2 regions of the Pseudokineococcus sp. 1T1Z-3 genome follow, and region 1 is predicted to be linked to the other one. Evidence: predicted binding sites of a transcription regulator. Region 1 holds the regulator's gene; the other holds the start of a gene.
What was found. Region 1 encodes HrcA, which represses chaperone genes, less so after heat shock. Its sites were predicted from a motif close to GNTNGCACTCGGNNNNNCCGAGTGCNANC; they were not measured.

Region 1 (7,411 bases):
ACCGGGTCATGAGGGGCACTGTAGGGCGCCTCGGTGTGGAGCCGGCCAGGTCGGCTGGAGAGACGGACGGGCGGTGCACGGGGCGCCCAGCTCTGCGACCTGCCACCGGGTGTGCTGACGCCCGACCACCCGCTGCCAGGCGCCGTCCCGATCTCCGCCGCGCGTCAGCGGCCGGAGAAGATGTCGCGCAGACGGCCGAAGACACCACCGCCCGCGCTGGTGAGGCGCCCCTCGGGGGCCTCCTCGCCGCGCAGCTCCGCCAGCTGGCGCAGCAGCTCCTCCTGGCGCTCGTCGAGCCGGGTGGGGGTCTGCACGTCCACGTGCACGAGCAGGTCGCCGCGCCCGCCGCCGCGCAGGTGCCCGACGCCGAGACCGCGCAGGGTGTGGACCTCGCCGGACTGGGTGCCGGGCCGCACGTCCACCCGCTGGCTGCCGTCGAGGGTGTCGACGGCGAGCTCGGTGCCCAGGGCCGCCGCCGTCATCGGCACCACGACGCTGCAGTGCAGGTCGTCGCCGCGGCGGGTGAAGGTCTCGTGCGGCTTCTCGACGACCTCGACGAAGAGGTCCCCGGGCGGGCCGCCGGCCGGGCCGACCTCACTCTGGCCGGCCAGCTGGATGCGGGTGCCGGTGCTGACACCGGGCGGCACCCGCACCGTCAGGTCGCGGCGCTCCTGGACGCGGCCCTCCCCGGCGCACTCCGGGCACGGCGAGGGGATCGTCGTCCCGAAGCCCTGGCACTGCGGGCACGGCGTCGTCGTCATGACCTGCCCGAGGAAGCTGCGGACCTGGCGCTGCACCTGGCCGCGACCGCCGCAGACGTCGCAGCGGCGGGGGGAGGAGCCCGGCGCGCAGCATGAGCCCGTGCAGGTGGGGCAGACCACGGCCGTGTCCACGGTGACCTTCCGGTCGGCGCCGAAGACGGCCTCCCACAGCGGCACCTCGACACGCACGAGGGCGTCCTGCCCGCGCCGGGCGCGGGTGCTCGGGCCTCGGCCGGCCCCTGCGGCGCCGCCGAAGAAGGTGTCGAAGATGTCGCTGAAGCCGAAGCCGCCGGTGCCGCCGCCGAAGCCGCCCATCTGCTCGCCGCGGTCGTAGGCCCGGCGCTTCTCCGGGTTGGACAGGACGTCGTAGGCCGCCGACACCGTCTTGAACTCGTCCGAGGCCCCCGGGTTGACGTCGGGGTGCAGCTTGCGCGCCAGCCGTCGGTAGGCCTTCTTGATGTCCTCCTGCGAGGCGTCGCGGGGCACGCCGAGGGCGTCGTAGTGGTCGCTCACCAGGTCTGCTCACTTCTCTCGGGGCCGGCTGCGGGGCCGGCCCTGCGGGTCCGTCGGCGCTGCGGCGCCTGGTCGGGCGCGGCTCAGCCGCCGATCATGCGGGAGACGTAGCGGGCCACCGCACGTACCGCGGCCATCGTCGTCGGGTAGTCCATCCTCGTGGGGCCGAGCACGCCGAGGTGGGCCACGACCTGCCCGCCGGAGGCGTACCCGCTGGTCACGACCGACGTCTCGGTCAGCCGCTCGTGCGCCAGCTCGCGGCCGATGCGCACCGCGACCCCGCCCGTGCCGGCGCCGGTGTCCTCCGCCATCTCCCCCAGCAGGCGCAGGAGCACCACTTGCTCCTCGATCGCCTCCAGCACCGGGGAGATGGACTGGGGGAAGTCCAGGCCCGAGCGCGCGAGGTTCGCCGTGCCGGCGAGCACCACCCGCTCCTCCCGCTCGGCCGACAGCGAGTCCTCGAGGGCACGCAGCACGGCCCGGACGACGTCGCGGTCGGCGGGGGCGAAGGTCTCCGGCAGCGAGGGCAGCACGGCGACGACGTCGGACAGGCGCCGGCCGGCGGCGGCGACGCCCAGAGCGGCCCGCATCCGGGCGACCAGCTCGTCGGGGACCTCCGAGGTCACCTCGACGGTGCGCTGCTCGACGCGCCCGGAGTCGGTGATGAGCACGAGCAGCATGCGCGGCCCGCCGAGGGGCACGAGCTCGACGTGGCGCACCGTGGCCCGGCTGAGCGAGGGGTACTGCACGACGGCGACCTGGCGGGTCAGGTGCGCGAGCGCCCGCACGGTGCGGGTGAGGACGTCGTCGAGGTCGGTGGCGTCGTCCAGGAGCGTGGAGATGGCGCGACGCTCGGCCGGGGACAGCGGCTTGACGGTGGCGATGCGGTCGACGAAGGCGCGGTAGCCCTTGTCCGTCGGCACCCGGCCGGCACTGGTGTGCGGCTGGGCGATGTAGCCCTCCTCCTCCAGGACGGCCATGTCGTTGCGGATCGTCGCCGGCGAGACCCCGAGGCTGTGCCGCTCGACGAGGACCTTCGAGCCGACCGGCTCCCGGGTCGCGACGTAGTCCTCGACGATGGCGCGCAGGACCGCGAGCCGCCGCTCGTCGCTCACCGGTGCACCTCCGCCCGTCGCCGCGAGGCCGGCCGCACGGGCAGCTGGCACTCAGATGTCGTGAGTGCCAAGCCTACGCCCGTGGGCGTCGGGTCCTGGGCGGTGCCCGTGCAGCCCTCGAGGGCCGGCCCCCGTGGGGCCGGCCCGCCGGCCACCGGCGGGCCGGCCGCGGTCAGCCGCCGCGGACGGCGCCGACGACGCGGTCGGCGAGCCCCGGGCCGCCGGCGTCCTGCGAGGGCGTGAGCGCACGCAGCGGCTCCGCGAGCTCGCGGGCGAAGAAGTCGAAGAATCCGTCCGGGTCGGGGCCCGCGTTCATCGTGACCACGTGGTCGAAGCCGGCGTCCACGAACTGCTGGGCCACCTCGAGGTGGCGGGCGACGTCGGGGCCGCAGGCGAACTGGGCCTTGATCTGCTCCGTCGTGACGCTCTGGGTCGCCGCGTCGAAGTTCACCGGGTTGGGCAGCTCGGACATCACCTTCCACCCGGTCAGCGCCCACCGGGTCTTCTCCCACACGGCCGCGGCGGCGGTGTCGGCGTCCGGCGCCCAGGCGAGCGGGATCTCGGCGAAGGCGGGACCGCTGCCGCCGAGCCGCTTCCAGGTCGCGACCATGTCGCCCTTGGGCTCGGTGGCGAAGAGCCCGTCACCGAGCTCGGCCGCGATGCGCGCCGACGCCGGGCCGCTGGCGGCGACGGCGATGGCGGGCAGGTCCTCGGGCAGGTCGAAGACCCGGGCGTCCTCCAGCTGCAGGTGCTTGCCCTCGTAGGAGCGGTAGCCGCCCTGCCAGAGCAGCCGGATGATCTCCAGGGACTCGCGGAAGAGCTCGTGCCGCTGCCGGATGCCCGGGAAGTGCCGGGTGCCCACGACGTGCTCGTTGAGCCGCTCCCCGGCGCCGACCCCGAGCGTGAACCGCCCGTCGGAGATGATCTGGAGCGTCGCGGCGGCCTGGGCGATGACGGCCGGGTGGTAGCGGACGGTCGGGCACGTGACGCCCGTCGCGAGGCCGAGGGAGTCGGTCCTGGCCGCGATGTTCGCGAGCAGCGCCCAGGTGAAGCCGCTGTGGCCCTGCGTCTCCAGCCACGGGTGGAAGTGGTCGCTCATCTCCACGAAGTCGAAGCCGGCGCGCTCGGCCTCGACGGCCTGGCGCACGACCTCCTTGGGGTCGAACGCCTCGGTCGCGAGCTTGTAGCCGATCTGCATGGGGGTCCTCTCGCGGTGACGGCCGCTGGTGCCGCCGGGGGCGGGATGGTGCGGCGACGACGCTAGGAGCGGCGGGAGCAGGCTGCGCGGCGAGGGTCACCCCGCGTGCCGTCCGGGGCGGGCCGAGGGGGGCGGCTAGCGTCCGCGCCATGAGCCCCACCACGCCGCCGGGCCGCTACGGCGGCGACGTCCTGGCGGGCGACTGGCGCCGCCCGCCCCATGGGCGCTCGGTCGACCTGCGGGCCGAGACCGGTCTCGTGGTCGAGGAGGCCGAGACCGGCTGGGTCGGTGCCGTCGTCCGGGTGGAGAAGGCCGGGGGCACGCGCGTGGTCCACCTGGAGGACCGGCGCCGCCAGGTCCGCGCCTTCCCGCTCGGCCCCGGCTTCCTCGTCGACGGGCGTCCCGTGCGGCTCGTGCCGCCCGCCCCCTCGACCCCGGCGGCGGGCCCCACGTCCGGCCCGGCGCCGGGACGGACGGCCAGCGGCTCCCGCGCCGTCCTGGGGGGGCGGGCACGGGTGGCGCGGGGCAGCCGGATCTGGGTCGAGGGCCGCCACGACGCCGAGCTGGTCGAGAAGGTCTGGGGTGACGACCTGCGGGTCGAGGGCGTCGTCGTCGAGGCCCTCGACGGCGTCGACGACCTCGGCGGGGCGCTGGCCGCCTTCGGGCCCGCCCCCGGCCGGCGGGTCGGCGTCCTCGTGGACCACCTCGTGCCCGGGACCAAGGAGTCGCGCATCGTCGACGCCGTCCGCGCGGACCCGCGCTGGCGGGGGCTCGTGCACGTCGTCGGGCACCCCTACGTCGACGTCTGGGCGGCCGTGCGACCCCGGGCCCTCGACCTGCCGGCCTGGCCGGAGGTGCCGAGAGGCCAGTCGTGGAAGCACGGCGTCCTGGCCGCGCTGGGCTGGCCGCACGCCGACCAGCGCGACGTCGCCCTCGGGTGGCGGCGCATCCTCGGCGCGGTGACGACCATCGCCGACCTCGAGCCCTCGCTGTCCGGGCGGGTCGAGGAGCTCGTCGACTTCGTCACCGAGCCCGGCACCTGACCGCGTCCACCCCGGCAGACCCGGACGCCGGAGGAGGGCCTTCTCGTCTGGAGCCGGGCGCTCGGCCGGCCGTAGGCTCGACCTGAGCGGCCGAGCGGTCGCGGCAGAGGAGGGACGTCCCGTGTCCGACCAGCAGCCCCGTGGTGACCAGCAGCCGGCGCCCGGCCCCCAGCAGGGGTACGGCCAGCAGGAGTACGGCCAGCAGGAGTACGGCCAGCAGGGCTACGGCCAGCAGGGGTACGGCCAGCAGGGGTACGGCGGCTCCCCGCGCGGCGGGCCGCGGCCCGAGGGCGCCGACGACCTCTCGCCGGCCGACCAGCGGCTGTGGGCCACGCTGACGCACCTCTCCGGTCTCGTCTCCTCCTTCGTCGGGCCTCTCGTGGCCTACCTCGTCCTGCGCGAGCGGGGGCTGTTCGTGCGCGAGCAGACGAAGGAGGCTCTCAACTTCCACATCACGGTCGCCGGCGTCTTCGCCGCCACGTGGCTGCTCGGGATCGTGACCTTCGGCATCCTCACCTTCGTGCCCGCGATCGCGTCGGTCGTGCTGCCGGTCTACGCCCTCGTCTTCGCCGTCCTCGCGGCCGTCCGCAGCAACGGCGGCGAGCGCTACCGCTACCCGCTGACGCTGCGTCTGGTGCGCTGACGCGTCACCAGCCGAGCAGGCGGCGGACGACGCCGTCGGCCAGCAGGCGGCCGCGGTCGGTGAGCACGACCCGTCCGCCTCCGGCCATGTCGACGTCGGCCGGGGAGGGGTGGTGCCGCAGGAGCCCGTCGGCGACGACGTCGGCGACTCGCGCGCGCCCCTCGGACGGCAGCACCGCCGCGGGCAGGCCGTCGGCGAGCCGCAGCCCGAGCAGCACCCGCTCCACGAGGCGTGCGCCGTCGTCCAGCACCTCGCGGGAGTGGGCCGGTGAGCGCCCCTCGGCCAGCCGTGCGCTGTAGGCGCCGGGGTGCTTGACGTTCCACCACCGCACCCCGCCGACGTGGCTGTGGGCGCCGGGCCCGACCCCCCACCAGTCGTCGCCGCGCCAGTAGGACACGTTGTGGCGGCACCGGGTGCCCGGGCCGCTCGACCAGTTGCTCACCTCGTACCAGCCCAGGCCGGCGGCGAGGAGCAGCGCGTCGGCGTCCTCGTACTTGCCCGCGAGGTCGTCGGGGTCGGGCAGGGACAGCTCGCCGCGGCGCACCTGCCCGGCCATCCGGGTGCCCGCCTCCACCACGAGCGCGTAGGCGGAGACGTGGTCGGGCTCGCACGCGAGCGCCGCCTCGACGCTGGCCCGCCAGTCCGCCGGGCTCTCCCCCGGCGTCCCGTAGATGAGGTCCAGGCTGACCTGGAGCCCGACGTCACGGGCCCACCGGACCACGTCGGGGACGCGGGCGGGGTCGTGCGTGCGGTCGAGCGTCGCGAGGACGTGCGGGACCGCGGACTGCATCCCGAAAGACACACGCGTGAAGCCGCCGGCCGCCAGCTCGGCGAGGGACGCCGGGGTCACGGAGTCCGGGTTGGCCTCGGTGGTGACCTCGGCGTCGTCGGCGAGCCCGTGGACGGTGCGGACGGCGTCGAGCAGCCCGAGCAGGTCACGGCTGGCCAGCAGCGTCGGCGTGCCTCCCCCGACGAAGACGGTGGAGACCGGCCGCGGCGGCAGGCCGGCGGCGGCCAGCACCTGGCCGGACATCTCGACCTCACGCGCGGCCACGGCGGCGTAGCCGGCGCGCGAGGAGCCGCTGCCGGCGCCGCCGAGCTCCTCGGCGGTGTAGGTCGTGAAGTCGCAGTAGCCGCAGCGCACCCGGCAGAACGGCACGTGGAGGTACATCGCCAGCGCCCGCTCGTGCGCACCGTCGACGACCGAGCCGGGCAGGGCGCCGTCGGGCGGGGCGGGGTCGCCGACGGGCAGGGCAGGGCTCACGGGGACATGGTCTCTCGACCGACGCCGTCGCCCGTCGACGGCCCGAGCGCCGCACCGGGGCCTCGTGCCACCAGCCGGCCGGCAGGTGCACCGCACGGTCGGGGCGAGGATGGGTCCGTGCGGGAGCAGCGGGCGGCGCAGGACTCCGCGACGAGGGCGCACGTCGCGGAGGGCGAGGGTGTCGGGGTGCGGCTGCACCCGCTGCGGCCTGAGGACGTCGCCCTCCGGGCGCAGCTCCTGGCGCTGGAGCCTGCGCCGCACCAGCTGGTCGACTCGGCGAGCGCTCGGCAGACCCTGCCTGCGGCGGACGCCGACCCGCGACGGGCCCCGTTCGCCGTCCTCGCGGGCGGACGTCCCGTCGGCTTCGGGGTGCTCGACCGCGGGGAGTGGCTGGCCGCCGTCCTGGACGACCCGGCCCGCGCCGTCCTGCTGCGCGGCTTCTACCTCGCGGCCGCCGAGCAGGGCCGCGGCTGGGGCACCCGGGCGGCCGCCGCCGTCCCCGCGCTGGCCGCACAGGTGTGGGGCCCACCGCCGGCAGGGCCGGCGCTCGCGGTGCTCACCGTCGGCGACGGCAACGTGGTGGCGCAGCGCGCCTACGCGGCGGCCGGCTGGACCGACACGGGCGTGCGCCAGGTCGGCGGCGAGCTGGGCGCGCTGCGGGTGCTCGTCGCCGCCGTCCCGCACGACGGCGCTTCCCGGCCGGGGCGGCGGGGGTCGGCTCAGGCCGAGGCGAGCGCACGCTCGCAGTAGGGCCGCAGGTCGGCGGCGAGGGCGAGCGCCCCGGAGTCCTCGGCGGCCAGCAGGGTCCGCGCCTGCTCCGGCGAGCGGCTGGCGAAGAAGCCTGACGCGGTCACGCCGTGGCCGGGCCGGGAGA
Region 2 (7,411 bases), on a different contig from region 1:
GGCGCTGGACCTGCCCGTGCACGGCGTCTGCAGCCTCGACGGGCTGGCGCTCGCCGCCTGGCGTGGCGGCGTCGTGCCCGGCACGGGCGAGCGGCTGGGGGTCGCGACCGACGCGCGACGGCGCGAGGTCTACTGGGCGAGCTACGCCGGCGCCGACGGCGGCCCGCGGCGCGTCGCCGGGCCAGGCGTCGGTGCGGCCGCCGACATCGCCGATGAGGCCGCGGCCTGGGTCGGCCCCGGCGTCGACCTCTACGCCGACCACCTCCCCGCCGCCCCCCAACCGGCACATCGACGTCGACGTGCCGCTGACGCCCCCTCCACCTCGGCACGACGTCGTCGAAGTGCCGGAGACGGGGGGTCTGGGGCGGCGGACAGTCGTCGAAGTGCCGGGTCCGGGGCGTTGGCGGCGTGGGTCGGGCTCGTGGCGGCGGAGGCGCTCGCGGGGCGCGGGGCCCTGCCGCTCGTGCCGGTCGAGCCGCTGTACCTGCGGCGTCCGGACGCCGTCGCGCTCGCCGACCGCACGCCACCACCCCTGCCGACCGCCGCGGTGCCCTCGTGAACGTCGGCCGCCAGCCGGACGACGCCAGCCGCGCGACGCCGGACGTCCTGCAGCCGATGCGCTGGTGGGACGTCGCGGACGTCGCCGCGCTGGAGGCGCGGGTCTTCGGGGCGACGGCGTGGAGCGCCGAGACCTTCTGGTCTGAGCTCGCCGCGCCCGGCCGGGCCTACTGGGTGGTCCGCGAGGCACCGGCGACCCAGGAGGAGGACGGGCGCCTGCTCGGCTACGCGGGCGCGGCGGCCGCCGGGCCGGACGCGGACGTCCAGACCGTCGCCGTCGACCCCTGCGCCCGCGGCCGGGGACTCGGTGACGCCCTGCTGAGCGCCTGCGAGGTCCACGCCGCCCACGCCGGCTCCACGGCGCTGCTGCTGGAGGTCGAGGCGGGCAACGAGCCCGCGCAGCGCCTCTACCGCCGGCACGGCTTCGAGACGCTCGCCCGGCGCCGCGACTACTACGGCCAGGGCGTCGACGCCCTCGTCCTGCGACGTCGGCTCGGTGGCGCGGCCCCTCACCGCCCCGAGGAGACGTCGTGAGCACCGGCCCCGCACCGCGCGCCCGCCTGCTGCAGCCGGGTCGACCACCGGCCGACGGCGTCGAGCCGCTCGTCCTGGGCATCGAGACCTCCTGCGACGAGACCGGTGTCGGCCTCGTCCGCGGGACGACGCTGCTCGCCGACGCCGTCGCCAGCAGCGTCGAGGAGCACGCCCGCTTCGGCGGCGTCGTCCCCGAGGTGGCCAGCCGGGCGCACCTGCAGGCGCTCGTGCCGACCGTGCGCCGGGCGTGCGCCGACGCGGGGGTCGAGCTCGCCGACGTCGACGCGGTCGCCGTCACCGCCGGCCCGGGTCTCGCGGGGGCCCTGCTCGTGGGCATCGGTGCGGCCAAGTCGCTCGCGTGGGCGCTCGACGTGCCGCTGTACGGCGTCAACCACCTCGACGCGCACGTCGCCGTCTGCGCGCTGGACGGCGGACCGCTGCCGACGCCGTGCGCGGCGCTGCTCGTCTCCGGCGGTCACACCTCGCTGCTGCACGTCGTCGACATCGCCTCCGACGTCCGGCTCCTCGGCGAGACCGTCGACGACGCCGCGGGGGAGGCCTTCGACAAGACCGCGCGCCTGCTCGGGCTGCCCTACCCCGGCGGCCCCGCCATCAGCGCCGCCGCCGAGCGCGGGGACCCCCGCGCCATCGCCTTCCCCCGCGGGCTGACGTCGGCGCGCGACCTGGAGCGGCACCGCTTCGACTTCTCCTTCTCCGGCCTCAAGACCGCCGTCGCCCGCTGGGTGCGCGCGTGCGAGGCGTCGGGCCGGCAGGTGCCCGTGGACGACGTCGCGGCGTCCTTCCAGGAGGCCGTCGTCGACGTCCTCTCCCGCAAGGCCGTCGACGCCTGCCGCACCCACGGCCTCGGCTCCCTGCTGCTCGGCGGCGGGGTCTCGGCCAACCCGCGCCTGCGGGCGCTGCTCGCCGAGCGGTGCGCGGACGCTGGTGTGGCGCTGCGGGTCCCGCGCCTGCGGCTGTGCACCGACAACGGCGCGATGGTCGCCGCGCTCGGCGCCGCCGTGCTCGCCCGCGGCCTGCCGCCGTCCTCGCCCGACCTCGGCGGCGACTCCTCGTTGCCGGTGGGCACCGTCCTCGTCGGCTGAGACCTGACCCATCGCGCGGACCTCGTCGCCGGTCTCCGCCGAGGGAGGGCCGTGAGGCGGACTTCGTAGCCTTTCTCCGCCGGGGGAGGGCCGTGAGGCGGACTTCGTCGCCGTCCTCCGCCAGGACGGGGCGTCAGAGGGCGCGGCAGACCAGCGCGCTCTGCCGTCCGGCCACGCGCGTCAGCACGAGCACGGCCTCCTCGGGCCCCTCCAGGCGCAGACGGCGGCGCAGCTCGTCGGGCTCGACGGCGGTGCCGCGCTTCTTGATCGTCAGGCGCCCCACGCCGCGCTCGCGCAGCCGCGCCCGCAGCGGCTTGAGGCCGAAGGGCAGGACCTCCTCGACGGCGTAGGCGCTCGCCCACGGCAGCTCGACGTGACGGTCGGCGGTGACGTAGGCGATCGAGGGGTCCACCAGCCGCCCGTCGAGCGCCGCGACGACGGCGCCCACGAGCCCCGCGCGGACGACGGCGCCGTCCGGCTCGTAGAGGTAGGCACCCACCTCGCCGACGGGCGGGCGCTCGCCGCCGCCCGGGCCGCCGAAGGGGTCGGCCGCGTCGTCGACCACCGCGGCCGCCTCGCCCCGGAGCACGACGGCGCTGCGCCGCACGCCGTCTCGGGCCAGCGCCCCGCTCCACAGCGCCGCCTCGACGACGTCGCCGTCGACCGACGTCCACTGGCACTCCCACGGGCCGCCCGGCGCGCCGGACCCCGGCACGAGGTCGTGGTCGACGCCCGGGGCCGTCTTGACCCCGACGGGCCGCTCACGGGCGAGCTCGAGGGCGAAGGACAGCGGCGGGCTCGCCCGGCGCGGGTCCAGCACCCTGCGCCCGCGCTCGTCGCGGCGCGCCGGGTCCAGCCACACCGCGCCGACGCCGGCGAGCTCGGTGGCCGTGACGTCCTCGCACCGCACGTCGACGCCGGGGAAGCGCCGCAGGTTCACCGACGCCACGGCGGCGGTGGCCTCGTCGCGGTCCACCGCCAGCACGCCCAGCCCGAGGCCGGCCACCGCCAGGGCGTCCCCGCCGATGCCGCAGCCCAGGTCCGCGACCCGCCCCACGTCGGCGCCGGCGAACCGGCGGGCGTGCCGCGCCGCGACGGGCAGTCGCGTCGCCTGCTCCAGGCCGGCTGCGGTGAAGACCATGTCGGCGGCGAAGGGCCCGAACTTGGTCTGCGCCCGCGCACGGAGCCGGCTCTGCGTCAGCGCCGCGGCCACCAGCGCCGGCTCGTGGCCCTGCGCGCGCAGCCGCTCCCCGAGCGCCATGACGGCCGCCTCCTCGTAGGGCGGCAGCGTGTCCAGGAGGGCGAGCCCCGCCGGCGTCAGCAGGGCCGCCAGGCCGGCCGTCTCGGGGTCCGCCACGGCCGTGATGCTTGCACGGGGGCGGGCCTCCGACCGGCAGACGGGGAGGACGACGACGGCGCGTACGAGCGTCGTCCCAGGTCACAGCCCTGAGGTCGGCAGGCGCCGTGCGTTGTTCCTCCCGGTGTGCGGGGCTCTGGTCGTCGCTGCCCCGGGGCCCGCCGCTCGTCGTCGCCCGAGCCGGCGGGCCGGCATCCAGCGGGCCCGCACGGCGCTGGCACTCGGATTGACCGAGTGCTAAGCCCGTCCTAGAGTTCCGGAGGCGCAACGGCAGGGCCGGCCGACCCCCGCGACGGCGGACGGACCCACCCGCGCCTGCCCACGTCATCGGTTCCCGCGCAGGGAGCCCCACGAAGGAGAGGTCCGCACAGTGTCGGTCTCCATCAAGCCGCTCGAGGACCGCATCGTCGTCAAGGCCGTCGAGGCCGAGCAGACGACCGCGTCGGGTCTGGTCATCCCGGACACCGCGAAGGAGAAGCCCCAGGAGGGCGAGGTCCTCGCGGTGGGCCCGGGCCGCGTCGACGACAACGGCCAGCGTGTGCCGGTCGACGTCGAGGTCGGCCAGAAGGTCATCTACAGCAAGTACGGCGGCACCGAGGTCAAGTACGGCGGCGAGGACCTGCTGATCCTCTCGGCCCGCGACGTGCTGGCCGTCGTCAGCTGACGACCCGCACCCCCGTGGCGCAGCCCGGGCCGCGCACGGCGCCCCGCGCCCCCGTCGCCCGCTGACGCCCGACGACCGCCCCGGCGGACCGCACCGCCGGTCCCCGGGGCGGTCGTGCGTGCAGCCCGCGAGCGCCGCACCGCCGCGCCGCGCAGCACCCACCCGCAGCACGACCCGCGAAGCACCACCCAGGACGGAGCAGCATGGCCAAGACCCTGCAGTTCGACGACGAGGCCCGACGCGCGCTCGAGCGCGGCGTCGACGCCCTCGCCGACGCGGTCAAGGTGACGCTCGGCCCCCGCGGCCGCAACGTCGTCATCGACAAGCAGTGGGGCGCACCCACGATCACCAACGACGGCGTGACGATCGCCCGCGAGATCGAGCTCGAGGACCCCTACGAGGACCTCGGCGCCCAGCTCGCGAAGGAGGTCGCCACCAAGACCAACGACGTCGCCGGCGACGGCACGACGACGGCGACCGTCCTCGCCCAGGCGCTCGTCCACGAGGGCCTCCGCAACGTCGCCGCCGGCGCATCCCCCAGCGGCCTCAAGCGCGGCATGGACGCGGCCGTCGAGGCGCTCGGCGAGGCCCTGCGCAGCGCGGCCCGCGACGTCGACGGCAAGGAGGAGATCGCCCACGTCGCGGCGATCTCCAGCCAGGACCGCGTCATCGGCGACCTCATCGCCGAGGCCTTCGACAAGGTCGGCAAGGACGGGGTCATCACGGTCGAGGAGGCCTCGACGGCGACCATGGACCTCGAGTTCACCGAGGGCATGCAGCTCGACAAGGGCTACCTCTCGCCGCACTTCGTCACCGACAACGAGCGCATGGAGGCCGTCCTCGAGGACGCCCACGTCCTCATCAGCCCGAGCAAGATCAGCTCGGTGCAGGACCTTCTCCCCCTGCTGGAGAAGGTGCTGCAGACGTCCAAGCCGCTCTTCGTCGTCGCCGAGGACGTCGACGGCGAGGCCCTCTCGACCCTCGTCGTCAACAAGATCCGCGGCACCTTCACCGCGACGGCGATCAAGGCGCCGGGCTTCGGCGACCGCCGCAAGGCGATGCTGGAGGACCTCGCCGTCCTCACCGGCGCTCAGGTCGTCAGCCCCGAGGTCGGGCTCAAGCTCGACCAGGTCGGCCTGGAGGTGCTCGGCAGCGCCCGTCGCGTCGTCGTCACCAAGGACGACACCACCATCGTCGACGGCGGCGGCTCGGCCGAGGACATCAGCGCCCGCGCCGACCAGATCCGCGCCGAGATCGAGCGCACCGACTCCGACTGGGACCGCGAGAAGCTGCAGGAGCGGCTCGCCAAGCTCGGCGGCGGCGTCTGCGTCATCCAGGTCGGCGCGGCCACCGAGGTCGAGCTCAAGGAGAAGAAGCACCGCATCGAGGACGCCGTCTCGGCGACCCGCGCGGCCATCGAGGAGGGCATCGTCGCCGGCGGCGGCTCGGCCCTCGTCCAGGCGTCCGCGGTGCTCGACGGCGACCTCGGGCGCGAGGGCGACGAGGCCGTCGGCGTCGGCATCGTCCGACGCTCGGTGGTCCAGCCGCTGCGCTGGATCGCCGAGAACGCCGGCCTCAACGGCTACGTCGTGGTCGACCGCGTCCGCGGCCTGGGCGCCGGGCACGGCCTGAACGCCGCGACGGGGGAGTACGAGGAGCTGGTGGGCGCCGGCGTCATCGACCCGGTCAAGGTCACCCGCTCGGCCCTGGTCAACGCCGTCTCGATCGCCTCGATGGTGCTCACCACCGAGACGCTCGTCGTGGAGAAGAAGGAGCCGCAGCCCGAGCCGGCCGCGGCCGGCGGCCACCACGGCCACCACCACTGACCGGCGCGCCGCCCTGACCGCAGGTGGGTCAGGGCGGCGCGAGCCCCGGCGGCGCATGCCCCGGCGTCCAGACGCCAGGGCACGAGAGGCCAGGGCGGCAGAACGCACGAGAGCCCCGCACCGGGTCGGTGCGGGGCTCTCGTGCGTCGTGACGGTGGTCGGCAGCGCCGCCGCCTCCGGCTTCGGCCGGCCAGCAGGTCCGGCCCGGGGGGACGAGCTGCCGGGGCGTCAGCTGGCGAGCGGCAGCGTGCGGACGCCGCTGCGGCGGCGCGCGTACTCGGCCTCGCGCTCGTCCTCGGTCATGCCGCCCCAGACGCCGTAGGGCTCGCGGACCGCCAGGGCGTGCTCCTTGCAGGACTGGACCACCGGGCAGGAGGCGCAGATGGCCTTCGCGGCGTTGTCGCGGTTGCGACGGCTCGGGCCGCGCTCGCCCTCCGGGTGGAAGAACAGGGTGTCGTCCGCATCGCGGCAGGCGCCCTGCATCTGCCACTCCCAGATGTCGGCGACGGGTCCGGGGAGGCGCGAGATCTCAGCCATGGGGTGCTCCTGCTGGTGGTGGCCCCCGGGTGAGGGGCGGTGGTCCGCCCGAGCCGTCTGCCGGCCCGACGCGGTGTCGATGGCGAGGACGCTACAAGCGATCCAGAAGTTGTTCAAGGGCCCTCGGCAGGTCATCTGAAGTTGTTCAGCCACCTGTCAGGTCTGCGTCGACGGCGGGTCGTGACCTGCTCGCCGCGAGGCGCTCTGGACAGGGCGTGACCCAGGGCCTGCCCACCGGGCTGGGTGGCACGCCGAGCCGCCAGCCGCCAACCTGCTGTCGTGCTCCCCGCCACGACAGACGCCGCGCGTCGGTCGAGGGACCTGGGGGTCGGCCACCGCGACCGCGAGCGGCCGCGACGGTCGCAGGAGGAGGTGCTGGTCGTGCCCTCGCAGGAGGACGACGCCGACACGGCTGACCTCGGGGCTGACCGCGGGGCTGACCTCGGGACTGGGAGCAGCGCCCGCGCCGGGGCCCCGACGCTGAAGGTGGCGGCGGTCGCCCGCCGTCTGGGCGTCGCGCCCGCGACGTTGCGCACCTGGGCCCGCCGCTACGGCCTCGGGCCCTCGGCGCACACCGCGGGTGCCCACCGCCAGTACTCCCTCGGTGACCTCGACCGGCTCATGGTCATGCGCCGGATGACCCTCGAGGGCTACTCGCCCGCCGAGGCCGCCCGTGTCGCCCTGCAGACGCCGTCGCCGCCGCCCGCACCGACCGGCGCCCCCCGGCCGGCCGTCCCGCAGGGGGATCGCCACGGGGTCGAGGGGCCGACATCCGCGCCCCCCAGCTCCTCCCCGGTCCGGAGCTCCCCGGTCCAGAGCCCCGCTCCGGTCG

Region 2: the regulator HrcA is predicted to act here: its motif matches at 3,766-3,794, upstream of groES (co-chaperone GroES).

The regions. Positions count from the first base shown of each region.
Region 1 is NZ_JBBHZF010000026.1:162,720-170,130, reverse strand. It holds gene WDV86_RS12865 (HIT domain-containing protein) at 1-10, opposite strand, end outside; gene dnaJ (molecular chaperone DnaJ) at 165-1,274, opposite strand; gene hrcA (heat-inducible transcriptional repressor HrcA) at 1,358-2,389, opposite strand; gene WDV86_RS12850 (TIGR03557 family F420-dependent LLM class oxidoreductase) at 2,562-3,587, opposite strand; gene WDV86_RS12845 (DUF3097 domain-containing protein) at 3,737-4,630, shown strand; gene WDV86_RS12840 (DUF4870 domain-containing protein) at 4,752-5,273, shown strand; gene hemW (radical SAM family heme chaperone HemW) at 5,278-6,537, opposite strand; gene WDV86_RS12830 (GNAT family N-acetyltransferase) at 6,655-7,287, shown strand; gene WDV86_RS12825 (MOSC domain-containing protein) at 7,257-7,411, opposite strand, start outside.
Region 2 is NZ_JBBHZF010000016.1:31,629-39,039, forward strand. It holds gene tsaB (tRNA (adenosine(37)-N6)-threonylcarbamoyltransferase complex dimerization subunit type 1 TsaB) at 1-559, shown strand, start outside; gene WDV86_RS04860 (N-acetyltransferase) at 556-1,092, shown strand; gene tsaD (tRNA (adenosine(37)-N6)-threonylcarbamoyltransferase complex transferase subunit TsaD) at 1,122-2,195, shown strand; gene WDV86_RS04870 (THUMP-like domain-containing protein) at 2,329-3,552, opposite strand; gene groES (co-chaperone GroES) at 3,923-4,216, shown strand; gene groL (chaperonin GroEL) at 4,420-6,042, shown strand; gene WDV86_RS04885 (WhiB family transcriptional regulator) at 6,271-6,579, opposite strand; gene WDV86_RS04890 (MerR family transcriptional regulator) at 6,961-7,411, shown strand, end outside.